Regions from separate parts of the Escherichia ruysiae genome, predicted to be linked through region 1. Evidence: predicted binding sites of a transcription regulator. Region 1 holds the regulator's gene; the other holds the start of a gene.

Region 1 (15,968 bases):
ACCTGCCAGCGAATACTGATATTCGTGTTGGTGATGTATTGGTGACATCTGGTCTTGGTGGACGCTTCCCGGAAGGTTATCCGGTGGCGGTCGTCTCTTCTGTGAAACTCGATACCCAGCGCGCTTATACCGTGATCCAGGCGCGTCCGACTGCGGGACTGCAACGTTTGCGTTATCTGCTGCTGCTGTGGGGCGCAGATCGTAACGGCGCTAACCCGATGACGCCGGAAGAGGTGCATCGCGTTGCTAATGAACGTCTGATGCAGATGATGCCGCAGGTATTGCCTTCGCCAGACGCGATGGGGCCAAAGTTACCTGAACCGGCAACGGGGATCGCTCAGCCGACTCCGCAGCAACCGACGACAGGAAATGCAGCTACTGCGCCTGCTGCGCCGACACAGCCCGCTGCTAACCGCTCTCCACAAAGGGCTACGCCGCCGCAAAGTGGTGCTCAACCGCCTGCACGTGCGCCAGGAGGGCAATAGTGGCGAGATATCGTAGCCAGGGGCGCTGGGTTATCTGGCTCTCTTTCCTCATCGCCTTGTTACTACAAATTATGCCCTGGCCGGATAATCTCATCGTTTTCCGGCCAAACTGGGTATTGCTCATCTTGCTGTATTGGATCCTGGCCTTGCCCCATCGCGTAAATGTGGGCACAGGTTTTGTGATGGGTGCCATACTGGATCTGATCAGTGGCTCTACGCTCGGTGTCCGGGCGTTGTCGATGAGTATCATTGCTTATCTGGTAGCACTGAAATTCCAGCTTTTCCGCAACCTGGCATTATGGCAGCAGGCGCTGGTCGTCATGTTGCTTTCGCTGGTAGTGGATATTATTGTTTTCTGGGCAGAGTTTTTAGTGATCAACGTCTCTTTCAGACCCGAAGTGTTCTGGAGTAGTGTAGTCAATGGTGTGCTCTGGCCGTGGATTTTCTTGCTGATGCGCAAAATCCGTCAGCAGTTTGCAGTGCAATAAAGGTTTCTATGACTTCTCTGTATTTAGCTTCCGGTTCTCCGCGTCGTCAGGAGTTACTTGCGCAACTTGGCGTGACCTTTGAACGTATTGTTACGGGCATTGAGGAACAGCGCCATCCGCAGGAGAGCGCGCAGCAGTATGTTATGCGTCTGGCGCGTGAGAAAGCACAAGCAGGTGTTGCTCATACTGCGCAGGATCTCCCAGTACTGGGAGCGGATACCATTGTTGTCCTGAATGGGGAAGTGTTAGAGAAACCGCGCGATGCAGAACATGCGGCGCAGATGTTGCGCAAATTATCGGGACAGACTCATCAGGTAATGACGGCGGTGGCGCTGGCAGACAGCCAGTACATTCTCGATTGTCTGGTGGTCACCGATGTGACGTTCAGAACGTTAACAGACGAAGACATCGCGGGCTATGTTGCCAGCGGTGAACCGTTAGATAAAGCAGGTGCATACGGTATTCAGGGGCTGGGTGGTTGTTTTGTCAGGAAGATAAATGGCAGCTATCACGCCGTAGTCGGCTTACCGCTGGTTGAAACGTATGAATTATTAAGTAATTTTAACGCACTGCGTGACAAAAGGGATAAACATGACGGCTGAATTGTTGGTAAACGTAACGCCTTCGGAAACACGAGTGGCGTATATTGATGGCGGTATTCTGCAGGAAATTCATATTGAACGTGAGGCGCGACGCGGAATAGTAGGCAATATCTACAAGGGTCGTGTAAGTCGTGTACTTCCGGGTATGCAGGCGGCTTTTGTAGATATTGGGCTGGATAAAGCCGCGTTTCTTCATGCATCCGACATCATGCCACACACCGAATGTGTGGCGGGTGAAGAACAAAAGCAGTTCACGGTGCGCGATATTTCGGAGCTGGTGCGTCAGGGACAAGATCTGATGGTGCAGGTGGTGAAAGATCCGCTTGGCACCAAAGGTGCGCGTCTGACCACCGATATCACGCTGCCGTCTCGCTATCTGGTGTTTATGCCAGGGGCTTCTCACGTTGGGGTTTCCCAACGCATTGAAAGTGAATCTGAACGTGAACGCCTGAAAAAAGTGGTCGCAGAGTATTGCGACGAGCAGGGCGGATTTATCATCCGTACTGCGGCGGAAGGGGTTGGCGAAGCGGAGCTGGCCTCCGATGCTGCCTACCTGAAACGCGTCTGGACCAAAGTGATGGAACGTAAAAAGCGTCCACAGACCCGTTATCAACTGTACGGCGAACTGGCGCTGGCGCAGCGTGTTCTGCGTGATTTCGCCGACGCTGAGCTGGATCGTATTCGCGTTGACTCGCGCCTGACTTACGAAGCGTTGCTTGAGTTCACTTCGGAATACATTCCCGAGATGACCAGTAAGCTGGAACATTACACCGGACGCCAGCCAATTTTCGATCTCTTTGATGTCGAAAACGAAATCCAGCGGGCGCTGGAACGCAAAGTAGAACTGAAATCCGGCGGCTATCTGATTATCGACCAGACCGAAGCAATGACCACCGTGGACATCAATACCGGGGCGTTTGTTGGTCATCGCAATCTGGACGACACCATCTTCAATACCAATATTGAAGCGACGCAGGCTATCGCTCGCCAGTTACGGTTGCGTAATCTGGGCGGGATTATCATTATTGATTTCATCGACATGAATAATGAAGATCACCGTCGCCGCGTACTGCATTCGCTGGAACAGGCGTTGAGCAAAGACCGGGTGAAAACCAGCGTTAATGGTTTTTCGGCGCTGGGGCTGGTGGAGATGACGCGTAAACGCACCCGCGAAAGCATTGAGCACGTACTGTGTAATGAATGCCCAACCTGTCACGGTCGCGGAACGGTGAAAACCGTGGAAACCGTATGCTATGAAATCATGCGTGAGATCGTTCGCGTGCACCATGCTTACGACTCTGACCGTTTCCTGGTCTATGCTTCCCCGGCAGTAGCTGAAGCCTTGAAAGGCGAAGAATCGCACTCGCTGGCGGAAGTGGAAATTTTCGTTGGCAAACAGGTTAAAGTACAAATTGAACCGCTCTACAACCAGGAGCAGTTTGACGTCGTAATGATGTAAACAGATGCTGGGCCGCCATCCGGCAAAGGGTTTTTGAGTCACATTTTTAGCAGACAAGGAGTGACGGGTGAGGCGATTGCCGGGGATTTTACTGCTTACTGGAGCCGCGCTCGTAGTGATCGCTGCGCTGCTGGTCAGCGGCCTGCGTATTGCTTTACCGCACCTCGACGCCTGGCGCCCGGAAATCCTTAACAAAATTGAATCCGCGACGGGTATGCCGGTGGCAGCCAGTCAGCTCTCCGCCAGTTGGCAAAATTTTGGCCCAACACTCGAAGCGCACGACATCCGCGCTGAGTTGAAAGATGGCGGTGAATTTTCAGTTAAACGCGTCACCCTGGCGCTGGATGTCTGGCAGAGCCTGCTGCATATGCGCTGGCAGTTTCGTGACCTCACTTTCTGGCAACTGCGCTTTCGCACCAATACACCCATCACCAGTGGTGGTAGCAATGATAGCCTGGAAGCCAGCCATATCAGCGATCTGTTTCTTCGTCAGTTCGATCACTTCGATCTCCGCGATAGCGAAATCAGCTTCCTGACACCATCCGGTCAGCGCGCTGAACTGGCGATCCCGCAACTCACCTGGCTTAACGATCCACGTAGACACCGTGCGGAAGGTCAGGTAAGTCTCTCCAGTCTGACCGGACAACACGGCGTGATGCAGGTGCGCATGGATCTGCGTGATGATGAGGGACTGTTAAGCAATGGTCGCGTCTGGCTTCAGGCTGATGACATTGACCTGAAGCCGTGGCTCGGTAAATGGATGCAGGACAATATTGCGCTGGAAACGGCACAGTTCTCCCTTGAAGGCTGGATGACCATCGACAAAGGCGATGTGATCGGAGGCGACGTCTGGCTGAAACAGGGCGGTGCAAGCTGGTTGGGCGAGAAAAAAACGCATTCGCTGTCGGTGGATAATCTGACTGCGCACATAACGCGCGAACATTCGGGCTGGCAGTTTTCCATTCCTGATACGCGGATCACCATGGACGGCAAACCCTGGCCGAGTGGAGCTTTGACGCTGGCCTGGATACCAGAACAGGACGTTGGCGGCAAAAACAATAAACGTAGTGACGAACTACGGATTCGCGCCAGCAATCTGGAGCTGGCGGGGCTGGAAGGCATACGCCCATTAGCAGCGAAACTTTCACCTGCGCTGGGTGATATCTGGCGTTCAACCCAGCCGAGCGGCAAGATCAACACGCTGGCGCTGGATATCCCGCTTCAGGCGGCAGAGAAAACCCGCTTTCAGGCGTCGTGGAGCAATTTGGCCTGGAAACAATGGAAATTACTGCCGGGTGCGGAACATTTCTCCGGGACGCTTTCAGGAAGCGTAGAAAATGGTTTGCTGACGGCTTCCATGAAGCAGGCGAAAATGCCTTATGAAACGGTATTTCGCGCACCGCTGGAAATTGCCGACGGTAAGGCAACCATAAGCTGGTTGAATAATGATAAAGGTTTCCAGCTGGATGGGCGTAACATCGACGTTAAAGCCAAAGCCGTCCATGCGCACGGCGGTTTTCGTTACCTGCAACCTGCTAACGATGAACCCTGGCTGGGGATTCTGGCTGGCATCAGTACCGATGATGGTTCACAAGCCTGGCGCTATTTCCCGGAAAACCTGATGGGGAAAGAGTTAGTCGATTATCTAAGTGGCGCAATTCAGGGCGGTAAAGCGGATAACGCGACGCTGGTTTATGGCGGCAATCCACATCTTTTCCCTTACAAACACAACGAAGGTCAGTTTGAAGTGCTGGTGCCGCTGCGTAACGCGAAGTTTGCCTTCCAGCCGGACTGGCCTGCATTAACTAACCTTGATATTGAACTGGACTTTATTAACGACGGTTTATGGATGAAAACCGATGGCGTTAATCTGGGCGGTGTGCGCGCCAGTAACCTCACTGCGGTGATCCCTGACTACTCGAAAGAAATGTTGCTTATTGACGCTGACATTAAAGGTTCGGGTAAAGCCGTTGGTCCTTACTTTGATGAGACGCCGCTGAAGGATTCGCTGGGGGCGACCCTGCAAGAACTCCAGCTCGACGGCGATGTGAATGCTCGCTTACATCTCGATATCCCGCTGAATGGCGAACTGGTTACAGCGAAAGGTGAAGTGGCGCTGCGCAACAACAGCCTGTTTATCAAACCCCTCGACAGCACCCTGAAAAATTTGAGCGGTAAATTCAGCTTTATCAATGGTGATCTGCAAAGTGAACCACTGACCGCAAGCTGGTTTAACCAGCCACTGAACGTGGATTTTTCCACCAAAGAAGGGGCGAAAGCCTACCAGGTTGCGGTGAATCTCAACGGCAACTGGCAACCGGCGAAAACCGGCGTTCTGCCTGAAGCGGTGAACGAAGCGTTAAGCGGCAGCGTGGCCTGGGATGGTAAAGTGGGCATTGAGCTGCCTTATCATGCTGGCGCGACCTATAACGTAGAGCTGAACGGCGATCTGAAGAATGTGAGTAGTCACTTACCTTCGCCGTTAGCCAAACCCGCTGGCGAATCGCTGCCGGTTAACATTAAGGTCGATGGCAGCCTCAATAGCTTTGAATTAACCGGACAGGCTGGTGCGGATAACCATTTCAACAGCCGCTGGTTGCTCGGTCAAAAGCTGACGCTCGATCGCGCCATCTGGGCGGCAGACAGCAAAACGCTTCCACCGTTACCGGAACAGAGTGGTGTTGAGTTAAATATGCCGCCAATGGACGGCGCCGAGTGGCTGGCGCTATTCCAGAAAGGCGCGACGGAAAAGGTTGGCAGCGCGGCGAGTTTCCCTCAGCACATTACGTTGCGTACACCGGCGTTGTCATTGGGGAATCAGCAGTGGAATAACCTGAGCATCGTCTCGCAGCCGATGGCAAACGGTACGCAGGTTGAGGCGCAAGGGCGTGAAATCAACGCTACGCTGGCGATGCGTAATAACGCGCCGTGGCTGGCGAATATTAAATATCTCTATTACAACCCGAACGTGACGAAAACCGGTGGTGAATCAACGAATTCATCACCTTTCCCGACCACGGAGCGCATCAGCTTCCGTGGCTGGCCGGACGCACAAATACGTTGCGCAGAGTGCTGGTTCTGGGGGCAAAAATTCGGTCGCATCGACAGCGATATCACCATTTCCGGCGATACGTTAACGCTGACCAATGGACTGATTGATACTGGTTTCTCGCGACTCACTGCCGATGGTGAATGGGTTAACAATCCGGGGAATGAACGCACCTCGCTGAAAGGAAAACTGCGCGGCCAGAAAATTGATGCCGCCGCAGAATTTTTTGGTGTCACGACGCCAATACGCCAGTCGTCATTTAATGTGGATTACGATTTACACTGGCGTAAAGCACCGTGGCAGCCGGATGAAGCGACGTTGAATGGCATCATTCATACCCAACTGGGCAAAGGCGAAATTACCGAAATCAGCACCGGACATGCCGGGCAATTGCTGCGCTTATTGAGCGTTGATGCCCTGATGCGTAAGCTGCGTTTTGATTTCAGAGACACCTTTGGCGAAGGGTTCTATTTTGACTCCATTCGCAGCACCGCGTGGATTAAAGACGGCGTTATGCACACCGATGACACGCTGGTGGATGGCCTGGAAGCGGATATCGCCATGAAAGGGTCGGTGAATCTGGTGCGTCGCGATCTGAATATGGAAGCGGTTGTCGCGCCGGAAATTTCCGCGACGGTGGGGGTGGCTGCGGCCTTTGCGGTTAACCCCATTGTCGGCGCTGCGGTGTTTGCCGCCAGTAAAGTGCTGGGGCCGCTATGGAGCAAAGTCTCCATTTTGCGCTATCACATTTCTGGTCCGCTGGACGATCCGCAAATCAACGAAGTATTGCGCCAACCGCGTAAAGAAAAAGCGCAATGATTTGACGAGGGCGCGTAATTGCCCCAATCTCTTATGATAATCGTTGCCAAAGGCCAACGAGCCGGAACATAACCGTAGGTCGGATAAGGCGTTCACGCCGCATCCGGCAGCCGTAAAAAATCCTCTACCGCAGTAACTAACGAGTAGCAAAAACGATGAGTCTGAACCTGGTAAGTGAACAATTGCTAGCGGCGAATGGCCTGAAACATCAGGACTTGTTCGCGATCCTCGGTCAACTGACCGAACGTCGCCTTGATTATGGCGATCTCTATTTTCAGTCGAGCTATCACGAATCCTGGGTTTTAGAAGACCGCATTATTAAAGATGGTTCTTACAACATCGATCAGGGCGTTGGCGTGCGTGCAATCAGCGGTGAAAAGACCGGATTTGCTTACGCTGACCAAATCAGCCTGCTGGCGCTGGAACAAAGTGCGCAAGCGGCGCGTACCATTGTGCGTGACAACGGCGATGGCAAAGTACAGACGCTGGGCGCGGTAGAGCATAGCCCGCTGTATACCTCGGTTGACCCGCTGCAAAGCATGAGCCGTGAAGAGAAGCTGGATATCCTGCGTCGTGTCGATAAGGTTGCTCGCGAAGCGGACAAGCGCGTACAGGAAGTGACTGCCAGCCTCAGTGGCGTCTATGAATTAATTCTGGTTGCGGCCACCGACGGCACGCTGGCAGCGGATGTGCGCCCTCTGGTGCGTCTTTCTGTGAGCGTTCTGGTCGAAGAAGATGGCAAACGCGAACGCGGCGCCAGTGGCGGCGGCGGTCGTTTTGGTTATGAGTTCTTCCTTGCCGATCTCGATGGCGAAGTCCGTGCGGATGCATGGGCAAAAGAAGCCGTGCGTATGGCGCTGGTCAATCTTTCTGCTGTTGCCGCACCTGCGGGCACCATGCCGGTAGTTCTCGGCGCTGGCTGGCCCGGCGTGCTGTTGCATGAAGCGGTCGGTCATGGCCTGGAAGGCGACTTCAACCGCCGTGGTACTTCAGTCTTTAGTGGACAGGTCGGGGAGCTGGTGGCTTCTGAACTGTGTACCGTGGTTGATGATGGCACGATGGTCGATCGCCGTGGTTCGGTAGCGATTGATGATGAAGGTACGCCAGGTCAGTACAATGTGCTGATTGAGAACGGCATCCTGAAAGGTTACATGCAGGATAAACTCAACGCGCGCTTAATGGGTATGAAGCCGACTGGCAATGGTCGCCGTGAATCGTACGCTCACCTGCCCATGCCGCGTATGACCAACACCTACATGCTGCCGGGTAAATCGACCCCGCAGGAAATTATTGAATCCGTTGAGTATGGCATCTATGCGCCGAACTTCGGTGGCGGCCAGGTGGATATCACCTCCGGCAAATTTGTCTTCTCCACCTCAGAAGCGTATCTGATTGAAAACGGTAAAGTAACGAAGCCAGTGAAAGGCGCAACGTTGATTGGTTCCGGCATCGAAACCATGCAGCAGATTTCGATGGTGGGCAACGACCTGAAACTGGATAACGGCGTGGGTGTCTGCGGCAAAGAAGGGCAGAGTTTGCCGGTTGGCGTGGGTCAGCCGACGCTTAAAGTCGATAACCTGACCGTTGGCGGTACTGCGTAATCTATCCTGGCCGGTAAGCGTCGCATCAGGCATTGGTTGCCGGATGCGGCGCTTACCGACTTACGCACATAAATTACTTTTCTTTCCCGCGCCCGTGCATCTCCTGAAACAGCTTACCGACCTCAACAAAATAATCTGTCAGTGAGTTGATCACGACCTGCACCTTCAGTGGCAGCTTATCTTTTTCGGTATATAACGCATAAACCGGGCGTGGATCTGACTGGTAACGCGGCAGCAGGATCTCCAGTTCCCCGCGATTGATCTCGTTGATCACCCACATCAGCGGCACGTAGGCGATGCCGGCGCCTGCCGTCAGCCAGCGCACCAGCGTCATCGGATCATTTGTGACAAACCGTCCTTGCGGGATCAGTCGTGTTGAGATCCCTTCTGGCGCGATCAGTTCAAATTCATTGTCCGGGCGCACGCTGTATTCCAGCCATGAATGACTACTTAAATCGGCGGGTTTTTCCGGTATGCCGTATTGTGTGAGATAGCTTTTAGCTGCGCACACCACCATTGGCATCGCGCCCAGACGGCGGGAAAACAGGCTGGAATCCTGCAATGCGCCGACGCGGATCACCACATCCAGACCATCAGCGATCAGGTCGGGTGCAGGTATACCTGTGACCAGATTCACGCTCAGGCCTGGGTACTCTTTCAGCATTTTTGCTGTCAGCCCGGCGAGAACATTTTGTGCCATAGTTGAAGAACAGCCAATGCGCAGCGTCCCGATGGGGGTGTTATTGAAGGCATACAATTGCTCATGGACATCCTGCACTTCATGGAGCATCCGACGGCAGCCCTGGTAGTAAATTCTACCGGCTTCAGTCAAGCCAATGCTGCGTGTGCTGCGGTTTAACAGCTTTACCTGCAACTCATCTTCCAGTTTTGACACCGTCTGACTGATGGACGAAACGCTCATCTGTAGCTGTCTGGCGGCGGCGGTAAAAGAGCCAAATTCAACTACTTTGGCAAACACCGACATACGTTTTAGTCGTTCCATTATTCACTCTGACTTAAAAGTGATTTAGATCACATAATATAGATAACAGCATAACAGTTACGCTAATATATTAAATATCAATCTACAGCAATGTTGCTCTCGCCCGGCTTTCCATGCCCTTCTCTGCGGCGACAGATGCTGAAAATAATAACGCCTGCTCTCTCTATACAACCAAGGTCAACATGAGTCTGTTTCCCGTTATCGTGGTGTTTGGGCTGTCCTTCCCACCGATATTTTTCGAATTGCTTTTATCACTGGCGATTTTCTGGCTGGTGCGCCGGGTACTTGTGCCAACAGGTATCTACGACTTTGTCTGGCATCCGGCGTTGTTCAACACCGCGCTCTATTGCTGCTTGTTTTATTTGATATCGCGACTGTTCGTTTGAGGTTGAAGTGAAAACACTAATAAGAAAATTCTCCCGTACGGCCATCACGGTCGTATTAGTCATTCTGGCCTTCATCGCAATTTTTAATGCCTGGGTCTATTACACCGAATCCCCGTGGACGCGTGACGCACGCTTTAGCGCCGACGTCGTTGCGATCGCGCCGGACGTATCCGGACTCATTACTCAGGTAAATGTTCATGATAACCAGCTGGTGAAAAAAGGACAGGTACTGTTCACCATCGACCAGCCACGCTATCAAAAGGCGCTCGAAGAAGCGCAAGCCGATGTTGCTTATTATCAGGTGCTGGCACAGGAAAAACGCCAGGAGGCCGGACGTCGTAACCGTCTCGGCATACAGGCGATGTCTCGCGAAGAGATAGACCAGGCCAACAACGTACTACAAACGGTTCTGCATCAGTTAGCGAAAGCGCAGGCGACCCGCGATCTGGCAAAACTGGATCTTGAACGCACGGTGATCCGCGCACCGGCGGATGGCTGGGTGACCAACCTCAACGTCTATACCGGTGAGTTTATTACCCGTGGCTCAACGGCGGTTGCGCTGGTGAAACAGAACTCCTTCTATGTGCTGGCCTATATGGAAGAAACCAAGCTGGAAGGGGTGCGCCCTGGGTATCGCGCAGAGATCACGCCGCTTGGCAGTAACAAAGTGCTGAAAGGTACGGTTGATAGCGTCGCTGCCGGGGTCACCAACGCCAGCAGTACGCGCGATGATAAAGGAATGGCGACTATCGACTCTAACCTGGAGTGGGTGCGTCTGGCGCAACGAGTTCCGGTACGTATTCGTCTCGATAATCAGCAAGAGAACATCTGGCCTGCGGGCACCACCGCGACGGTGGTGGTCACTGGCAAACAGGATCGTGACGAAAGCCAGGATTCGTTCTTCCGTAAAATGGCTCATCGCCTGCGTGAGTTTGGTTAATCACGATGGGTATTTTCTCCATTGCTAACCAACATATTCGCTTTGCGGTAAAACTGGCGACCGCCATTGTGCTGGCGCTGTTTGTTGGCTTTCACTTTCAGCTGGAAACGCCACGCTGGGCGGTACTGACAGCGGCGATTGTTGCCGCCGGCCCGGCCTTTGCAGCAGGTGGCGAACCGTATTCTGGCGCTATTCGCTATCGTGGCTTTTTACGCATCATCGGCACATTTATCGGCTGTATTGCCGGGCTGGTGATCATTATTGCGATGATCCGCGCCCCTTTGCTGATGATTCTGGTGTGCTGTATCTGGGCCGGTTTTTGTACCTGGATTTCTTCACTGGTACGAATAGAGAACTCCTATGCGTGGGGACTGGCTGGTTATACCGCGCTGATCATTGTGATCACCATTCAGCCGGAACCGTTGCTGACGCCGCAGTTTGCCGTCGAACGTTGTAGTGAGATCGTTATCGGTATTGTGTGTGCGATTATGGCGGATCTGCTCTTTTCTCCGCGATCGATCAAACAAGAAGTGGATCGGGAGCTGGAAAGTTTGTTGGTCGCGCAATATCAATTAATGCAACTCTGTATCAAGCATGGCGATGGTGAAGTTGTCGATAAGGCCTGGGGCGACCTGGTTCGACGCACCACGGCGCTACAAGGTATGCGCAGCAACCTGAATATGGAATCTTCCCGTTGGGCGCGAGCTAATCGACGTTTAAAAGCGATTAATACGCTATCGCTGACGCTGATTACCCAGTCCTGCGAAACCTATTTGATTCAGAATTCGCGCCCGGAATTGATCACTGATACTTTCCGCGAATTTTTTGACACGCCGGTAGAAACCGCGCAGGACGTCCACAAGCAGCTCAAACGCCTGCGAAGAGTTATTACCTGGACCGGGGAACGGGAAACACCTGTCACCATTTATAGCTGGGTCGCGGCGGTAACACGTTATCAATTGCTCAAACGCGGTGTTATCAGTAATACAAAAATCAACGCCACCGAAGAAGAGATCCTGCAAGGCGAGCCGGAAGTAAAAGTAGAGTCAGCCGAACGTCATCATGCGATGGTTAACTTCTGGCGAACCACACTTTCCTGCATTCTGGGCACGCTTTTCTGGCTGTGGACGGGTTGGACTTCCGGCAGTGGCGCAATGGTGATGATTGCGGTAGTGACGTCACTGGCGATGCGTTTGCCGAATCCACGCATGGTGGCGATCGACTTTATCTACGGGACGCTGGCGGCGTTGCCGTTAGGGCTGCTCTACTTTTTGGTGATTATCCCAAATACCCAACAGAGTATGTTGCTGCTGTGTATCAGCCTTGCCGTGCTGGGATTCTTCCTTGGCATTGAAGTACAGAAACGGCGACTGGGTTCAATGGGGGCGCTGGCCAGCACCATCAATATTATCGTGCTGGATAACCCGATGACGTTCCATTTCAGTCAGTTTCTCGACAGCGCATTAGGGCAAATCGTTGGCTGTGTATTGGCGTTTATTGTTATTCTGTTAGTGCGGGATAAATCACGCGACAGAACCGGACGCGTATTGCTTAATCAATTTGTTTCTGCTGCTGTTTCCGCGATGACCACCAATGTCGCGCGTCGTAAAGAGAACCATCTTCCGGCACTTTATCAGCAGTTGTTTTTGCTGATGAATAAATTTCCCGGAGATTTGCCGAAATTTCGCCTGGCGCTGACGATGATTATCGCGCACCAGCGCCTGCGTGATGCGCCGATCCCGGTTAACGAGGATTTATCGGCGTTTCACCGACAAATGCGCCGCACAGCAGACCATGTGATATCTGCCCGTAGCGATGATAAACGTCGTCGGTACTTTGGGCAGTTGCTGGAAGAACTGGAAATCTACCAGGAAAAGCTACGCATCTGGCAAGCGCCACCGCAGGTGACGGAACCGGTGCATCGGCTTACCGGTATGCTCCATAAGTATCAACATGCGCTGACCGATAGTTAAGTTAAAACCGACGCCAAAAGCGTCGGTTTTTTCATGTCTATACTTAGCGATGAACGGCAGAACTCGCCGCGAAACGTGACGGTGGCAACAGATGAATATCTATACATTTGATTTTGATGAGATTGAGAGTCAGGAGGATTTTTATCGCGACTTTAGCCAAACCTTTGGCCTGGCGAAAGATAAGGTACGCGATCTCGACTCTCTATGGGATGTGTTAATGAATGATGTCCTGCCGCTACCGCTGGAGATCGAATTCGTTCATCTGGGAGAGAAAATGCGTCGCCGTTTTGGCGCGTTAATATTGCTGTTTGATGAGGCAGAGGAAGAGCTGGAAGGGCATTTGCGTTTTAATGTTCGTCATTAGCGCAAAAAAAAGCCCCCGAACCGGGGGCAATATCGTCGGACAAGACGATGAGGGTTTATTTGTACAGTTCAGCCGTAGCGTGCCAGGTGTCACCGCTACGAGCTTCAGTAATCTGGTAGGCCGTTGCGCCTTTTTCTTCCGCTTTTTTATTCAACATTTCACGCATATCCATCGGCGAAGACGCCACCCCGCTGACGGACACTGTACCGATAGCTTCACGGTTTTGCGCTTGTGAAGCATTAATGGAATCGGCAGCGAAGGCACCGAAAGAGAGAACAGAAAGTACGCTTAATACAGCAACAGTGGTTTTGATTTTCATGATTTTTACCTCGACATAATCTTTTAGCTGGGCCTTTGTTTCGTGACCCATATCACAAAATCAAGTATACACTAATTATTTGGCTAATTAATACCACGCTAACTGTTTCTATTGGATTTAAAGTGTTAAAAATATTAATTTTTATAACAAAGTGGAATTAAAAACATAGGGCACCATTATAAATGTCATTAATTTCAATATGATATAGTTTTTTGCATAATGTGCGATTATTACCCTATGTATTCGATATGTGAATGTTTTGTCGCAGCAAAGCGCACTATTCGTTAATAGATGACAGGGGAAAGCAGGGGGATAAGAGGCGAATGCAGCATTTTTCCCGCCGCCAGAAGCGGCGGGGTAGAGATTAAAGCTCCTGGTCGAACAGCTCTAAAATCGCTTCGTACAGGTCTTTGACGGTAAAACCTTTAGCAGGGGTGGTAAAGATGGTGTCATCACCGGCAATGGTGCCAAGAATACCTTCTGCTTTGCCCAGAGAGTCCAGCAGACGCGCAATTAATTGTGCCGCGCCAGGGCTGGTATGAATCACCACAACAGCGTCATTGTAGTCGATATCCAGCACCAGATTTTTCAGCGGACTGGAGGTGGTTGGTACGCCCAGTTCAGCTGGCAGGCAGTAAACCATTTCCATCTTGGCATTGCGGGTACGTACAGCACCAAACTTGGTTAACATCCGCGAGACTTTAGACTGGTTAATATTGTCAAAGCCTTGCTCCTGCAATGCGGCGACGATTTCGCCCTGGGAGCTAAATTTCTCTTCTTTAAGTAACGCTTTAAACGCTTTAACTAATTCTTCTTGCTTAGCCGAGCTTCGCATAAGTCACCCGATATGGTGGTTGATACAACATTATTGTGCATACAGATGAATTTTTATGCAAACAGTCTGCCCTGGAGAAGGCTGAAATAATGTTATGAAAGAGCGGGATTTTATCAAATTTCGTTATTGAGAAACATGCCTGCGTCACGGCATGTAAATTTCGCTTAAAAGTAAATTAATTGTTATCAAAATGATGTTGTTTTGGCTGAACGGTAGGGTATATTGTCACCACCTGTTGGAATGTTGCCCTAATGCATAAGCGACTGTTAATTACGTAAGTTAGCTCCCTGATTACGTCAATTAAATGCATAAACGCCAAATTTGCGTGACTACACATTCTTGAGAAGTGGTCATTGTAAACAGGGAATTTGTGGATTAAGGTCGCGGCAGCGGAGCAACATATCTTAGTTTATCAATATAATAAGGAGTTTAGGATGAAAGTCGCAGTCCTCGGCGCTGCTGGTGGTATCGGCCAGGCGCTTGCACTACTGTTAAAAACCCAACTGCCTTCAGGTTCAGAACTCTCCCTGTATGATATCGCTCCAGTCACTCCCGGTGTGGCCGTCGACCTGAGCCATATCCCTACTGCTGTGAAAATCAAAGGTTTTTCTGGTGAAGATGCGACCCCTGCTCTGGAAGGCGCAGATGTCGTTCTTATTTCTGCAGGTGTTGCGCGTAAACCGGGTATGGATCGTTCTGACCTGTTTAACGTTAACGCCGGTATCGTGAAAAACCTGGTACAGCAAGTTGCGAAAACTTGCCCGAAAGCGTGCATTGGTATTATCACTAACCCGGTGAACACCACTGTGGCTATCGCTGCAGAAGTGCTGAAAAAAGCCGGTGTTTATGACAAAAACAAACTGTTCGGCGTTACCACGCTGGATATCATTCGTTCCAACACCTTTGTTGCGGAACTGAAAGGCAAACAGCCGGGCGAAGTTGAAGTGCCGGTTATTGGCGGTCACTCTGGTGTTACCATTCTGCCGCTGCTGTCTCAGGTTCCTGGCGTAAGCTTCACCGAACAAGAAGTGGCTGATTTGACCAAACGTATCCAGAACGCGGGTACTGAAGTGGTTGAAGCGAAAGCCGGTGGCGGGTCTGCAACCCTGTCTATGGGCCAGGCCGCTGCACGTTTTGGTCTGTCTCTGGTTCGCGCACTGCAGGGCGAACAAGGCGTTGTAGAATGTGCCTACGTTGAAGGCGACGGTCAGTACGCACGTTTCTTCTCTCAACCGCTGCTGCTGGGTAAAAACGGCGTGGAAGAGCGTAAATCTATCGGCACCCTGAGCGCATTTGAACAGAACGCGCTGGAAGGTATGCTGGATACGCTGAAGAAAGATATCGCCCTGGGCGAAGAGTTCGTTAATAAGTAATTGATTAGCGGATAATAAAAACCGGAGCACAGACTCCGGTTTTTTGTTTTGAGCGCACGACTTAATTAGTCGCTGGATATTCCTGAATGGTGACCTGCAACGTTAGCTGCTTATCGTCACGCATCACTACAACTGGGATCACTGAGCCAGGTCGGATTTCCGCAACCTGATCCATCGTCTCCAGTGCGGAGATGGCTGGTTTGTTATCCACAGAGATAATCAGATCGTTGACCTGGATACCCGCGTTAGCCGCCGGACCATCAGGTGACACT
Region 2 (15,968 bases), 1.6 Mb from region 1:
TCTGTTCCAGCAGTTCGCGAACTTCGGCTTCACTGTGCGTTTCCCCCCAGTGACGAATCGCCTGCATCGACATATCTTCTTTTTTCACTTCGCCACGATCGATCAGCACCTTACCAATACTGCGATAGGCATGACCGTTCTTTCCGGCATAGCTGAAGAAGTTAAGCGGACTGCCGTCGCCAAAATCGATATACCCGCTACCCTGTACATCCATAATGAAGTTATCCATCAGGGAGTTGCTGTAAGCGAGGATATATTTATCGCTCAGTGCCCCCGCGTAGATCTCCGCACGAGACGGCAGACGGCCGCGTTTTGGCGGCATACGGTAAATAGGATACTGGAACTCGCCCTGGCGGGTATGGCGCGCCTGAATTACCGGCGTGTAATAGCCTGTAAACTGCACGTTGCCATAGTTGTCCGCGCCTTCCATCTGCCAGGCGTCAATGCCGAACTGGCGCATATTGCGGGTATCACCGCCTGCGCGCAGCCACTCTTGCACCGCGTTATAAACATTACTCTGGTTGCCATACAGACGCGGTGACGAGTTACGAATATGGTTAATTTGCTCGGCAAAATCACCGGCGTTAATTGGTGCGCCAACGGCATCTGGCTGGTTCACCAGAGAGAAAGGCTGGGTAAATTTCCCGTCTTTATATTGCTGTCCGCGATCGGTTGGTTTGGAGGAGCAGGCGGCAAGCATCGCCACAACAGCGCCCATAAGAAGGTACTTTACCCAACGTCCTTTCATTGTTCTCTTCTTCAGGTTAAAAAATAAGGCACAACGAAGATAACAAACCGTCGCGTTTAATGAAATGAGCAGACTCTCCCTGACGCAAATTTTGCACAAAAAATAGACGGTAGCGTTTTGTTTTTGTTCAAAATCATGCCAAATCCGTGATCCGGGTAAAAAAAAGGTTGCATGAAAACGCGAGCGGAGTATAGTGCGCATCCACGGACGCGGGGTGGAGCAGCCTGGTAGCTCGTCGGGCTCATAACCCGAAGGTCGTCGGTTCAAATCCGGCCCCCGCAACCAATTAAAATTTGATGAAGTAAAGCAGTACGGTGACGCGGGGTGGAGCAGCCTGGTAGCTCGTCGGGCTCATAACCCGAAGGTCGTCGGTTCAAATCCGGCCCCCGCAACCAATCAAAATTTGATGAAGTAAAAGCAGTACGGTGACGCGGGGTGGAGCAGCCTGGTAGCTCGTCGGGCTCATAACCCGAAGGTCGTCGGTTCAAATCCGGCCCCCGCAACCAATACTTAAACACCCTGACGGGTGTTTTTTTGTTTCTGCTCTCCCATAAAAAAGGCGCCATTCAGCGCCTTTTTATCATCCCCTTCTCGCCAGCGTCGCTCCATCGGCAAAATACGCTTTAATTCCCGCAAGAATGGACTCTGCAACTTCCTGCTGGAAAGTCGCCGTTTTCAGTTTGCGCTCTTCCTCAACGTTACTGATAAACGCCGTTTCGACCAGAATGGAGGGAATATCAGGCGCTTTCAGCACGGCAAACCCGGCCTGCTCGACCTGATTTTTATGCAACTTATTGATTTTCCCTAGTTTATTCAGTACTGCTCTACCAAACTTCAGGCTGTCGGCAATGGTCAGCGACTGAACCATATCAAACATGGTGTGGTCGACATAGCGGTCGCCACTTTTGCTCACACCACCAATTAAGTCCGAGGCGTTCTGGGTTTGCGCCAGATATTTTGCCGCAGTACTGGTTGCGCCTTTGGTCGAAAGCGCAAACACCGAGGAGCCGCTCGGCTGGCGGCTGGTAAAGGCATCTGCATGGATAGAGACAAACAGGTCAGCACGTTGTTTCTGTGCTTTTGCTACGCGCACCTGCAATGGAATGAAGATGTCTTCATTACGCGTCATGTACACCTTCATATTGCCCTCTTTCTCGATCAGAGAGCGCAGACGGCGGGCAATCTGTAATACCACATCTTTTTCACGCGTTTTGTATTTCCCCACCGCGCCAGAGTCTTCGCCACCGTGGCCAGGGTCAAGCATGATGACAATTGGGCGATCGCGCCCTGCCTTACCTGGCTGCGGACCACTTTGCGCAGGCGGCACCTGTTTTTCGAGATCGCCTTTGTTGTAATCCTCCAGCAGCGCCAGCAGCGGGTCTTGCATATCCTGCGCATTGACCGGATAGAGATCCATCACCAGACGCTCTTTAAATCCGGCAACCGGCGCGAGGGCAAACATCTGTGGTTTTACGTTTTGCTTTAATTCAAAAACCATCCGCACGGTTTGCGGATCAAATTGCCCGACGCGTGCTGACTTGATGAACGGGTCGTCAGCACGAATTTGTGCCGCCATCCCCTTGAGCACCGAGTTCAGGTTTACATCTTCAATATCCACCACCACGCGCTCAGGATTACTCAACGCGAACTGCTTATATTTCAGCTGACGGTTTGATTCAACCGTCACACGGGTATAGCTGGACGCAGGCCAGACGCGCACCGCCACGACCTGGCTGACCGCAGCCAGGCTGACCTGACTTACGCTCAATAGCCACATGGCACCCGCGCCTTGCAGTAAACGACGACGGCTGATTGCAGTATTGGATCCTGACATGCCTCTCCCGAGCAAAAAAATCTAAGCTGTGTAACAAGTAAACGACCAATTTGACCGGAAACTTTAGCGAAAGACGCATAATCTGTCATCTATAAAACGGTAAACATTCTTTTTATATTCACGGCATTACTGATAAAAAAGTTGCTCATGCGTAAAATTCGCACTTGCACACGGCAAAAAAACAGAATAAAAATACATTAATTTCGAATAATCATGCAAAGAGGTGTGCCGTGGTGAAGGAACGTAAAACCGAGCTGGTCGAGGGATTCCGCCATTCGGTTCCTTATATCAATACCCACCGGGGAAAAACGTTTGTCATCATGCTCGGCGGCGAAGCCATTGAGCATGAGAATTTCTCCAGTATCGTTAATGATATCGGGTTGTTGCACAGCCTCGGCATCCGTCTGGTCGTCGTCTATGGCGCGCGTCCACAGATCGACGCGAATCTGGCGGCGCATCATCACGAACCGCTGTACCACAAGAATATACGCGTGACTGACGGCAAAACGCTGGAGCTGGTGAAGCAGGCTGCGGGGACATTGCAACTGGACATCACTGCTCGCCTGTCGATGAGCCTCAACAACACGCCGTTGCAGGGCGCTCATATCAACGTCGTCAGTGGCAATTTTATTATTGCACAACCGCTGGGCGTGGATGATGGCGTGGATTACTGCCATAGCGGACGCATCCGGCGGATTGACGAAGAAGCGATTCATCGCCAACTGGATAGCGGTGCCATTGTGCTGATGGGCCCGGTGGCGGTTTCGGTCACTGGCGAGAGCTTTAACCTGACCTCGGAAGAGATTGCCACACAACTTGCCATCAAACTGAAAGCCGAGAAGATGATTGGTTTTTGCTCTTCACAGGGCGTCACCAATGATGATGGCGATATTGTCTCCGAACTTTTCCCTAACGAGGCGCAGGCGCGGGTAGAAGCCCAGGAAGAGAAAGGCGATTACAACTCCGGTACGGTGCGCTTTTTGCGTGGTGCGGTGAAAGCCTGCCGCAGTGGTGTTCGTCGCTGTCATTTAATCAGTTATCAGGAAGATGGCGCGCTGTTGCAAGAGTTGTTCTCACGTGACGGTATCGGTACGCAAATTGTGATGGAAAGCGCGGAGCAGATTCGTCGCGCAACAATCAACGATATTGGCGGCATTCTGGAGTTGATTCGCCCGCTGGAGCAGCAAGGCATTCTGGTACGTCGTTCTCGCGAACAACTGGAGATGGAAATCGACAAATTCACTATTATTCAGCGCGATAACACAACTATTGCCTGCGCCGCGCTTTATCCGTTCCCGGAAGAGAAGATTGGCGAAATGGCCTGTGTGGCAGTACACCCGGATTACCGTAGTTCATCACGGGGCGAGGTTTTACTGGAACGCATTGCCGCTCAGGCGAAGCAGAGCGGGTTAAGCAAATTGTTTGTGCTGACCACGCGCAGTATTCACTGGTTCCAGGAGCGCGGATTTACCCCGGTGGATATTGATTTACTGCCGGAGAGTAAAAAGCAGTTGTACAACTACCAGCGTAAATCCAAAGTGTTGATGGCGGATTTAGGGTAAGCGATGAATATAGCCGGATGCGGCATACGCAATACTTCCAGGTATGATAAGACGCGCATCCGTCGCATCAGGCATTGGCACTCATCGTCGGATGCGGCGTGAACGCCTTATCCGACCTACGCAGCACTCCGTAGGCATGATAAGACGCGCCAGCGTCGCATCAGGCATTCACGTTCACTCCCGCGCACCAAACAACGCTGCCAGCCCGCTACGTCGCTCGGTACGAGTGGCGATTGCCGCACTCAAAATACGCTCATCGGCATACAGAGACAAACGTCGACGCGCGCGGGTTACCGCAGTGTAAACCAGTTCTCGCGTTACTACCGGTGTACGCTGGCTCGGTAAAATCAACGCCGCATGGTCGAACTCCGATCCCTGCGATTTATGTACCGTCATCGCCCATGTGGTTTCGTGCTCTGGCAGGCGGCTCGGTTGTACTGACTTGATATTGCCGTCCGGCATCGCAAACCAGACGCGCGTCCCCTGCCCGCGATCCAGCGCAATACCGATATCGCCATTAAACAACCCAAGCGCGCTGTCATTACGGGCAATCATCACCGGTCGGCCTTCGTACCAACGAGAGTGCAGATGACGATGAATTTTGCGCTTCTGTTGCATAAACTGTTCAATTCGCTCATTCAGTCCAGCGACGCCAAACGGCCCTTCCCGCAGGGCGCACAAAAGCTGGTATTCATTGAACGCCTGAATGATTAAATCCGGCTCGGCACGTGCTTGTAGCAGATCCAGATAACGTCCGTAACCCACAAGAGCTTCTTCAAGCATCGCAATATAGTCTTCGCCGTTCTGCAAAAGCCGTTTTTCGATGTCAGTAAAATCCTGCTGAAAAACCGTTTTCACTGCCGTTTTATCACCACGGTTAATCGCCGCAGCTAACTGACCAATGCCAGAATCGCTGCCGAAACGGTAGCTTTTTTGCAGCAGGCAGAGACTGTCACGCAAAGATGCCGCTTCTGTGCCAGTTCCTGCCGGAACGTGAGTTCCCGTCAGGCGGCTTAGCTGCCCGGCACGCTCGGCGGTAAAGCCCGCGTTGGCATAGGCGCAGATATCGCCCAGCACAGCCCCAGCCTCAACCGAGGCCAGTTGATCACGATCGCCGAGAAAGATCACTCGCGCATGATCGGGCAAGGCGTCGATCAGTCTCGACATCATAGGCAGATCGATCATTGACGCTTCATCTACCACCAGCACATCAAGATGCAGCGGGTTACCGGCATGATGACGTAAACGCTGGCTACCTGGCTGCGCACCCAGCAATCGGTGCAAAGTGCTGGCATCTTCCGGAATGCGTTTCTTTTGTTCATCGGTCAGCGGTAACTGGCGCAAAGCCTTGCCAAGCGATTCGGTTAAGCGCGCAGCAGCTTTCCCCGTTGGTGCAGCCAGACGGATACGGCAGCGTTCGCCGTCTGCCATCTGAATTAACGCAGCCAGCAACTTCGCTACGGTGGTCGTTTTACCGGTGCCAGGGCCGCCGGAAATCACCGAGATCCGCCGTGTCAGCGCCACCGCTGCCGCCACTTTTTGCCAGTTAATTTCATCGCTTACTGGAAAAAGTTTGTCCAGGGTTTGCGCCAGTAGAGCTTCATCCACCTCAATGGCATGATTCACTTCGTTGAAAAATCGCGCCACTGTGCGCTCATTACACCACATGCGATTCAGGTAGAGACGATCGCCACAGAGGATCATTGGCGTTGGTTCATCTCCCCGGCTGACCGCTTGTGAAGCCAGCAAGCACTCTTCCCAATTTTGTAGCTCACCGATTTCACTGACACAGGTCGCCAACAGCGGATGCGACGCCTCGTTATTTTCCAGTCGTGAAAGCGGCAAACAGACGTGTCCCTCTCCGGCATCATGACTTAACAGTGCCGCCGCGAGGGTGACGGCAGGATGTTCATCACCCGCCACAGTCAGGGCAAATTGCACATCCAGCGGGCGTAGCTGTTTGTGCTCCACAGCTTCCAGTAATTGCTTTTGCAATTTCATTACGCCTCCTCCAGGGTCATACCGGCAAACATCTCATCCATCAGGTCAATCAACCCGGCGTTGGGTCGGGTCGCGTAGATCCCTTGTTGCGGATGTTCTTTATCAACGCCACGCAGGAACAGATAAATAACGCCGCCAAAGTGGCGCTCATAGTCGTAATCAGCAATGCGATGACGCAGATAACGGTGCAGCGCCAGGGTATAAAGCTGATATTGCAGATCATAGCGGTGTGCCTGCATTGCCGCTGCCATAGCCTGTTGGGTGTAAGCCGAACTGTCTTCACCCAACCAGTTAGATTTATAGTCGAGCAGGTAATAACGCCCTTCGTGGCGGAACACCAGGTCGATAAAGCCTTTTAACATGCCGCGTACCTGCATGAACTCCAGCGGCGGACAGCCAGCGGATAGCGAGTCAAACTGGCGGATTAGCGCATCAAGCTGGCTGGCAATAAGCGGCTCGCTAATCGGCAGGTAAAACTCCATCTCCACCTGTTTATCGCGGGCGGAAAGCTGACTCAGAGTGACGCCAGTTTCATTGAGCGGTGCCTGAAGAATAGCGGTGATCCACTCAGTCAACACCGGTTCCCACTGCGGTTCAAAGCCGCCAAGTTCCAGTTTTTCCCGCACCCAGTTCGGGGCAACCGGCTGGGTAAAATCGAGGTCTTCAAACAAGCTGTGCAAGAACGTCCCCGGTGAGGCGCCACGCGGGAACTGATGCGGTGTTAACGTCGGTTCTTCAACGACGCTGACCACGCCTGCGGCATCAACATCCAGCCGTGGCATCAGATCCTGAGCGATACCATGACCACGCTGCTGCAAACCGGAGTAGCTGGTGACACGCCAGTTATCGCCGGGCAATCGTTGTAGCGTCCTCGCATTCAGTTCTGCAGTTAAAACATCATTAACCTGCCAGGGCTGGTTATCACCAGTTTGTGCCGTTTGCCAGGCAATATCATCATCGCATAACGCTTCAATACAGGTGCGAAGCCCTGCCGCATCTTGCGGTTCCCCTTTTTGCAGCAAACGCCCGAGCGCACTTTGGTGGACGTCGGTGTCACCTTTTTTATCGCCACGACGGCGCACCAGCGGTGCAACGCCGAGACTGCAATGCCAAACCGAACGCGTCAGCGCCACGTAAAGCAAACGCAGATCTTCCGCCAGACGTTCGGCCTCGGCGAGATCGACACTTTCTGGCGCAGCGTTAAGATCCAGAACAGCCTCAAACGAGTGGCGATCGTGATAAAACGCCTGATCCTGGACGCGGAAATTGGTAATAAATGGCAACCAGACCAGCGGATATTCCAGCCCTTTTGATTTATGGATCGTGACAATCTGCACCAGATGTTTATCACTTTCGAGGCGCATTTGTTGGCTGGAGGCATTACTATCTGGCTCGAGGATATGTTGCGATAACCAGCGTACCAGCGCATGTTCACTTTCCAGCTGCGTTCCGGCTTCTTGTAGCAGTTCGCTGATATGCAAGATATCGGTAAGACGCCGCTCACCGCCTGCCGTTGCCAGCAAGTTTTCTGCAATGTTACGCGCCGACATCAGCGCCCGCAGCATCGGCATAACGCCACGTTTACGCCAGATTTGCCGATAACCATCGAACTCTTCAACTACCGCATCCCACGCATGTTCGTCATTGTTCAGCGTTTCGATATCCAGGGCGTTCAACCCCATCATCGACGTTGCTAACGCACTGCGCAGAGTGTTCTCACGTTCAGGCGTCATTACAGCCTGCAACAGCCAAAGCATCTCCTGCGCTTCCAGTGTTTCAAAAACACTGTCGCGGTTCGAAAGGTAAACGGAAGGGATTTCCAGCAGCGTTAAGGCATCGCGCACCTGGGCGGCCTCCTGGCGGCTGCGTACCAGCACACTGATGTCCGAGGCGCGAACAGGACGCGCGGTGTCGCCATTCATCAGCAATGCTTCGCCCCGCTGCCCGGCCTGTAGCCAGTCGCGGATTTGCGCAGCACATACCTGCGCCATGGTACTTTGATAATCGCCAATACCGCAGCTTTCACCTTCCATCAGCCACATTTTCATCGCCGGCTGCGTTTCACCTTTAAATACAAAACGCAGTGCCTGATTTTTTCCGGCTGATTTCACTGGAATAAACGGAATTTCGCGGAACATGAAAGCGTCATCAGCCTGGCTGAAAAGTTTGTTCACACTGTTCACCATTCCCGGCGCAGAACGCCAGTTGGTATCTAAGGTGTAGTGAGCGTGAACTTCGCTACGCGCCTTCATGTAGGTGAAAATGTCTGCGCCACGGAATGCGTAAATGGCCTGCTTCGGGTCACCAATCAGCAATAACGCCGTTTCCGGCTGATGGTGCCAGATACGGCGGAAAATCCGGTACTGCTGGGGGTCGGTATCCTGAAATTCGTCGATCATTGCCACTGGAAAGCGCGTACGGATCGCCGTTGCCAGCGCCTCTCCGCTTTCGCTACGCAGCGCGGAATCGAGCCGACTTAGCATGTCATCAAAGCCCAGTTCGCCACGGCGGCGTTTTTCGCGCGCTACTGTTTCGCGGATCTCAGCCAATGCGCGGGTGATCACCACATCACGGATCGACAATGGTTCGGCAAGCAGTTGATCGATCGCCTCAAACAGCGGATGTCGCGGGGTTTCCCCCCCGGCTTTCGTGCGATCTTCCAGGAAACGCTGGGAGAATTTTTCCAGCGACTCTGGCAACTGATAACTGTTGGTCTCTTCTTCTGCCCAGGCGCTGATCTTGTCTATCCATTTAGCCTGATTGCTACGGTTAAACTTGCGGCGATCAATACCGGAAGATTCGATCAGCGCATCCAGTTCACCCACTGCGTCGCGCCACTGCTGTTTTACGGCATCGATACGCGCCACAATTTGCGCATGGCGGGAAGCCAGAGTTTCATCATCGGGCGGCGGCGCTTTGATAACCGGCGCTTCCCCTTGCAGATAACGGTTAATATCTCGCAGTAACGCCTGCGGCCCTTTCCAGGTTTCAAAGACGACCTGGGCAATTTCACGCGGTAACGGGTAGCAATGGCGACGCCAGAAATCGGCGCAGGCCTGGTAGCGCAGTAGAGACTCGTCTTCAATCAGCTGCTGCTCAAACAACATGCCGGATTCAAAGGCATTCAGGTTGAGCATTCGCTGGCAAAAACCGTGGATGGTAAAGACTGCTGCTTCATCCATCTGTCGCTCAGCTAACAGCAACCACTGCGCGGCTTGCGCTTTATCGTCGATCTCTTCCAGCAGGCGTGCATACAGCGGATTGTCGGTGGTTTCACGCAGACAGGCGATGCGTAATTCATGAATATTGCTACGGATACGACCGCGCAATTCTGCAGTGGCAGCCTCGGTAAAGGTTACTACCAGCAGTTCTTCAACGGTCAATGGGCGGGGAAAGGCGGAGGAACCGCCTAGTCCAAGTAACAGGCGCAAATAGAGCGCCGCAATCGTAAAGGTTTTGCCTGTGCCGGCAGAGGCTTCAATCAGGCGCTCGCCCTGTAAGGGCAAGCGCAAAGGATCTAGTGTCTCGGCGACATCACTCATTCTTTTCACTCATCAGGGGCATTGTTTGCTGCAACGCGCTGACGTTCTCCCATACTTTCCAGCCTTCAGGATGCACATATTCGGCTTTCCCGTTCTGGCTGCCGGAAATCTGCGACAGGATAGCCATGCCTTGCGGCTCGACCACCGCCTGATGGAAGAAATCGGCCAGTTTTTGCGGCGTCAGCAGTTTTATCTGTGCCACGATTTTATCACGCGAATCGAAGCGCATATTGCCGCGATCGAAATCTTTACTTAACTTCGATGCTTCTTCGCCGAGCGTTTGCGGTGCCTGCAGCATCTGGGTAATCACCGCCTGCTGGATTTGGGCAAACTCTTCTGGCTTCATCGCCCGCAATTTTGCCTCTGCGGTTGGGAAAAAGGCTTTGTATCGCTCCCACAGGTATGAGGGCTGTTTATCATTGCTTTGCAGCAAGAAGCCCATGCCCCACTGACGCCCTACACTCATAGGAAACGCGAACACGGCATAGCCCAACTGTTCTTCGGTACGCAACTGATTGTAGAACCACGGCTGAACAATCTGCGCCAGCAGAGAACTGTAGGCTGAACTGGTGTATTCATCGTAGCCAGTCGGTACGAAAACCGCTGCCAGGGCAGAGTCGGTACTGTTACCGGCTTTTTCAAAGATGACGGACTGTTTTTTCTCAACCACTACATCTTTGTTACGACACCACTCTGAACCATCAGCGCCCAACTGTTTTTGCACATCGCGTGCCAGCGTTGTTGCCTGGGCTTCGGTCATGTTGCCGATAACCATAAACTCTGGTCGTGCCCCCGTTTTTAAGGCGTCGCGGTAAGCCAGCACCTCTTTCAGAGTGATGGAGGGCAAAATTTTACGTCGCTCATCTCGCGAGAAGTACGGCACCTGTGAGAGCATTTGCGCGGGCATAATCGCCTGCTCAAACGCTTTGCCCTTTTCTGCGGAATCCATCATCTGGTTATACCAGGATTTCGCCTGCTCAAGCTGATCTTCCGTAGCGGTATAGCTAAAGTAGCCCTCCAGCAAAGCCTGGAAAAGCTGCGGCAGCCGCTGAGTGTAACCATTAGCATTGACCATAAGGCCGTTGTTAGCGTTGGTGGAAAAACTAATGCCACCAACTGACGCCTGGTTGCTTAACTGATCAAGCGCCAGCCCTGCGAGATAATCATTGAGCGCAAACATTACCTGATTACGGGCGCTGTCCATGGCTTTCGGGTTACGCAAAATCAGGCTGACATCTGCTTTGGGTTCGCTGGCAAAATAACGGCTTGGCGCATACACCACACGCAGATTCGACTCATCAACAATCAGTTCTGGATGGTCGTATTTCTTCTCTGACTTAATCAGCGAGAAATCGTCAGGAATATAGGGGTTAAGCTCCGGCAAGGAGAGCGCAATGTCGGCGGCTTTTTTCTGCCAGTCAGCGAAGGTTTGTGCGCTGATTTTATCGACCTGATACGGCGCATCGACAAAGTAAGCCGTTTTATTGTGCGGCTCTTTCGGGCTGATATACCAGATACGCGCGTTCTGCGGCGTCATCATCGCCAGACGTTCTTTTACTGCTTTAGCATCGTACCGATCGGCAATATTGACTGCATCCAGCGTATGCTCAACAGGAACGCGAATCATGGTATCCGCCAACCATTCGACGTAATCCATATCACGGGTGATTGACGGATAACGGAAGTCGATATCCAGCACATTCGCCAGCTCATCGAAATACTGTTTATCAATCCCTTTTTCGCGTAACAGATTGAGGTAGCTGAAAATGGCCGCCACAACCTGATCGCGATTCGCCAGACCTTTATCGGTTAAGGACGCAGAAATCGCTAATACGCCGCTGTTACCGTTGACGATAGGATCGGAGTTGGCGCTAATGCCCTCAACTAATCCCTGCTTTTGCAGCCAGTCAGAAAGTGTACCTGGGCTGCGATTACCAATCAGATAGGTAATCAACTCATCCGTTTTACTACGGAACTTCTCCGAGTTGTTATCGATGCGAAACTCGACGCGCAGCACTTTACGCGGCAGCGCCGGGACGTAATGAATGATAATGCCCTTTTGCGCGTCGGTGACTACCGGCACGGTGATTTCCGGTTTCTGGCTCTCTTTGTTAGGCACGCGACCGAAGGTGTCCGCCGCCATTTTTGCCAGTTCCGGCAATGGCTTGTTGCTGTAGATAACCGCCTTCATCAGATTGGCAGAGTAATATTTCTCATGGAAATCTTTCAGCGCCTGCTGCACAGGATTACCGGGTTTGTCGCTTAAAGTTTCCAGGTTACCGCCAGAAAACTTTGAACCTGGGTGCGCCGGGTTAATGGTTTCTGCGCTGACCTGCGCCATGCGCATCCCGTCACGCGTGCGCGCCATGGTTAATTCAGCGTTCACTGCATTACGTTCACGTTCGGCATATTTCTTGTCGAGCAAGGGTTCTGCAATAGCATCGGCCAGGCGATCTACCGCACCGGGCAAGGCATCGTTCTCAACTTCCAGATAGAAAGCCGTGCGATATGGTGCCGTGCTGGCATTGTGACTGCCGCCGTGCATTTTAAGATATTCAGCGAGGCTATCTGCTTGAGGGTACTTTTTCGAACCCATCAGACTCATATGTTCAAGGTAATGTGCCAGCCCCTGATACGCTTCAGGATCTTCCAGCGACCCAACGGGCACTACCAGCGCCGAAAGCGATTTAACCGCCTGCGGATCAGAAACCAGCAAGACCACCATACCGTTATCCAGACGTATAGCCTGATACTGGCGGTTATCTTTATCACTTTTACGGATGGTTTCCTGAATCGGCTGCCATCCCGTTTCTGCCTGACTTAAGGGTGCCCAAAGGGCAACAAACAACAGTAATGCTTTGAACCAGGTGCTGCGGGGCATTCACGAACCTCATTATCAACTTTATTTTTCAACCAGATTCAATAGCTTAAAGAAAATTATCCGGCAGAATATAATCTTGTGCTGAACGAGCCAGCCAGTATCTATATAACCATCAGTCCGTGACTGGTGCGCATCATAAAGTAAGCAGATGAATTGCGCAATTTTTATACAGAACTCATGACTGATTAAAACGAAATAGCGGTAACAAGAAACGCTGCGACTGATCAACGATGGCTTCCATTGTCTCTGGCGTTAATTGCCGCCAGAGCCGTTGATACCAGATATCATCACCTTCACCACGCACCATCATGTTGCCCTCGTAAGCCTGAAGGAATTTCGTTCGAGCTTTTTGCAACGTGGAATCGTCATCCAGCATGGCATCGTTTGCCGCGTCATAACAGGTTTTTAGCCATGCGCCGCCACTTTCAGGTAACACCAGCAACGGCGCGGACATTCCTTCACGATACCCCTCAATCAGTTGTGAGAGGTAATGTAAAGCCTGTTCGGCCGCAAGCGGCGGGAAACGCCACTCGCCGTCTTTGCGTAGAAAAAGGCGGCTTTCACCGTTACCACCACTGGCACAGTAGACAAGGTGTTCTAACCAAAGTTGCATTCCCTGTGCCACACTGAGCAAAGAGGGACGCCAGCGCAGCAGGCCATCCGGCTGAACCTGCGGCAACCACCCAGTAATCTGCACACCGTTGCACGCGAGATCGATTTCCATACTCTGCCCCGGCTGGCGACAGGCAATGACTCTGTCGGCAAGCTGCTGCATCTCCTGACACTGCGTTTCCCAGAAAATTTCACCAAAAGCACCGTACGGTAAATCCCCTGCCGCCCGGAAGCGGCGGAACAAGCGTTCTGCATCATCCTGATCCACCAACGCATTTAATAACTGCTGATTGATTTGATAACGGCTAAGCCCTTCGAGAATAAATGGCTCGGTATCGGGAATTTCGCTGTCTTCGGTACGAAAATGCACCTGTAAACGCATCTGGAAAAACGCTCGCACCGGATGCGCCCAGAATCGTTGTAGCGTTTCCAGCGGCACGGTTTCTGGCAAGGTAAACGGTAAAGGCTGGACAAATTCAGAATGCGCCTTGCCTGCCTGGCTGGCTGCCGGTAGCCATTCACGTGCATAGCTTTGTAACTCGCCAGGCTGGTAGTTTTGCGGATCAAACGGCATCCGGGTATGGAGGCACGTAAGATGCTCTTTTACTCTTGCCTCGCTTTCATCACAGTTAAGCTCTTCATCACCCGGCAGATAATGACTTTGTCCGATGTAGTCGATCAGTTCCTGCACCAGCACCGACGGGAAACGTTCACTGTTATCCTGGATAGAACGCCCGATATAGCTGATATAGAGTTTTTGCTGTGCGGAAATTAACGCTTCCAGGAACAGATAGCGGTCGTCATCGCGACGGCTACGGTCGCCACGCTTCGGTTTCTGGCTCATTAAATCAAAGCCCAATGGTGCAAGCTGGCGTGGGTAAACGCCATCGTTCATCCCCAGCAGGCAAACCACTTTGAACGGGATTGAACGCATTGGCATCAGCGTACAAATGTTAACCGGCCCCGCAAGAAAACGCTGGCTGATACGTTCTTGATCCAGGCGTTGTGCCAGTTCATCACGTAACAGTGACAGCGGCACCGCGTCGCCATACTGCGCACCTAAACCTTCGGCGATAATCGCTTGCCACTGCTGCTCAATAAGCGTCATCGCCGCTTCGGTTTCCGCATCCGGCAGGAAGAAGGCGTTGAGCATATCGCGACAAACCGGCAGCCACTCCTCAAGCGGACGCTCCTGCGCCAGGCCGCGACGCCAGATATTCAGTTGCATTAGCAGTGACGCCAGATGCCCTACCAGTTCTGCAATTAAGCCGCTCGATTCGTCATAAGGAAGAACCGATTGCCACTCGCCCTGGGCGCTCTCCATTGCATAGCCCAGCAACATGCGTGTCAGGCCAAATCGCCAGGTGTGTTGCCCGGTGGCGGGGAGTTCCAGCTCGCGAACGTTGTCGTCATCAATCCCCCAGCGAATGCCGGATTCATTAACCCACAGACGTAAATAACGTAGCCCTTCTTCGGTGATATCAAACCGCGCCGCCAGTACCGGCACGTCCAGCAGCGCCAGCACGTCCTCCGACACAAAGCGGCTGTCTGGCAGTGATAACAGGCTGATAAACGCTTCCAGCACCGGATGCGACTGCCGCGCCCGACGGTCGGAAATGGCATAAGGCAGGTAACGATCCGCAGGCGCGCTACCAAATACAGCCTGAATAAACGGACTGTAGCTATCGATGTCGGCCACCATCACGATGATGTCGCGTGGAGTAAGTGTCGGATCTTCTTCCAGCATCGCCAGCAGGCGATCGTGCAAAACTTCCACTTCGCGCTGCGGGCTGTGGCATACGTGGAAGGTGACGCTGTTATCCTGCGGATCAAGCAGACGTTTGTTGTCGCTGCGGGAAAACTCGCTCAGATTCACGCCTGCGACCGCACGGTTTTCCAGTTCCAGAATATCGGACTGGATGTTATGCAACAGGCTGTCTGGCGTAACATCGACAAAAGCATCCAGCTCCTGACTGCTCTGGAGATCGGCAAGCAGATAGATGTAGTCGCGCCCCAGTTTGCCCCACGAGGCCAGTAGCGGGTTACCAACATCCTGTTCGCCGTCGCTGTTAAACAACTGTCCGGAGTTTTCGCTATCGCGGAATAGCGGCAATTCGCGATCTTCAAAACTGTGTCGCCGCTGGCGAGCCAGAAGCTTTGCCAGATAAGCCGGATCTTTAATATCACCCCAGTAATAACGGCAAGGGTTGGTAAACAGAAGATGGATTTCAATATGTTTACCCAGCGCCTGTAGCGCCTGTAGATAAACAGGCGGTAACGCGGAAATACCGCATATAAAGACACGCGAAGGTAACCCCGGCGGGCAGGTCGTCGCGGACTCCAGCGTTTCGATAAAGCGTTGATAGAGATTGGCACGGTGCCAGCGCGGTTGCCCCAGTTCATGGGTATATTCCACCAGCGCCTTCCACAAGGGAGCTTGCCAGGCCTGCGCTTCTCCCAGCCCTTCAACCAGGCGCCCCGCTTCCCACTGTGCCAGCCAGTCCGGGCGATAGACCAGATACTGGTCAAACAGATCCGCCGCTTTTGAGGAAAGCTGAAACAGCTTGCGCTTGTCGCTATCGTCAGTCAGATAATGACGCAACAGGGTAAAATCTTCGCGATCCAGCAGTTGCGGCAGCAGAGTCATCAGTTTCCAGCTCATGCTTTGCTTGTTGAAGGCGCTCTCTTTGGGGATCTCCGGCAATACGCGGACGAACATATCCCAGATAAAGCTCGCCGGCAGCGGGAAATCAATGTTTGCCGCAATGCCGAACTTCTGCGACAGCGT

What was found. The regulator ArgR, encoded in region 1, controls arginine synthesis, uptake and breakdown. The targets are predictions, from matches to a motif close to ANTGAATAAAAATACANT.
Positions count from the first base shown of each region.
Region 2: a site for ArgR is predicted at 2,764-2,781, ahead of argA (amino-acid N-acetyltransferase). Genes of this name have one in related genera too.

Region 1 is NZ_JAVIWS010000001.1:3,149,167-3,165,134, forward strand. It holds gene mreC (rod shape-determining protein MreC) at 1-485, shown strand, start outside; gene mreD (rod shape-determining protein MreD) at 485-973, shown strand; gene yhdE (nucleoside triphosphate pyrophosphatase YhdE) at 982-1,575, shown strand; gene rng (ribonuclease G) at 1,565-3,034, shown strand; gene yhdP (AsmA2 domain-containing protein YhdP) at 3,102-6,902, shown strand; gene tldD (metalloprotease TldD) at 7,058-8,503, shown strand; gene aaeR (HTH-type transcriptional activator AaeR) at 8,577-9,506, opposite strand; gene aaeX (p-hydroxybenzoic acid efflux pump operon protein AaeX) at 9,689-9,892, shown strand; gene aaeA (p-hydroxybenzoic acid efflux pump subunit AaeA) at 9,900-10,832, shown strand; gene aaeB (p-hydroxybenzoic acid efflux pump subunit AaeB) at 10,838-12,805, shown strand; gene RGV86_RS15310 (barstar family protein) at 12,897-13,169, shown strand; gene yhcN (peroxide/acid stress response protein YhcN) at 13,225-13,488, opposite strand; gene argR (transcriptional regulator ArgR) at 13,853-14,323, opposite strand; gene mdh (malate dehydrogenase) at 14,758-15,696, shown strand; gene degS (outer membrane-stress sensor serine endopeptidase DegS) at 15,758-15,968, opposite strand, start outside.
Region 2 is NZ_JAVIWS010000001.1:1,590,143-1,606,110, forward strand. It holds gene mltA (murein transglycosylase A) at 1-748, opposite strand, end outside; tRNA gene RGV86_RS07925 (tRNA-Met) at 957-1,033, shown strand; tRNA gene RGV86_RS07930 (tRNA-Met) at 1,067-1,143, shown strand; tRNA gene RGV86_RS07935 (tRNA-Met) at 1,178-1,254, shown strand; gene amiC (N-acetylmuramoyl-L-alanine amidase AmiC) at 1,329-2,582, opposite strand; gene argA (amino-acid N-acetyltransferase) at 2,813-4,144, shown strand; gene recD (exodeoxyribonuclease V subunit alpha) at 4,319-6,145, opposite strand; gene recB (exodeoxyribonuclease V subunit beta) at 6,145-9,687, opposite strand; gene ptrA (pitrilysin) at 9,680-12,568, opposite strand; gene recC (exodeoxyribonuclease V subunit gamma) at 12,744-15,968, opposite strand, start outside.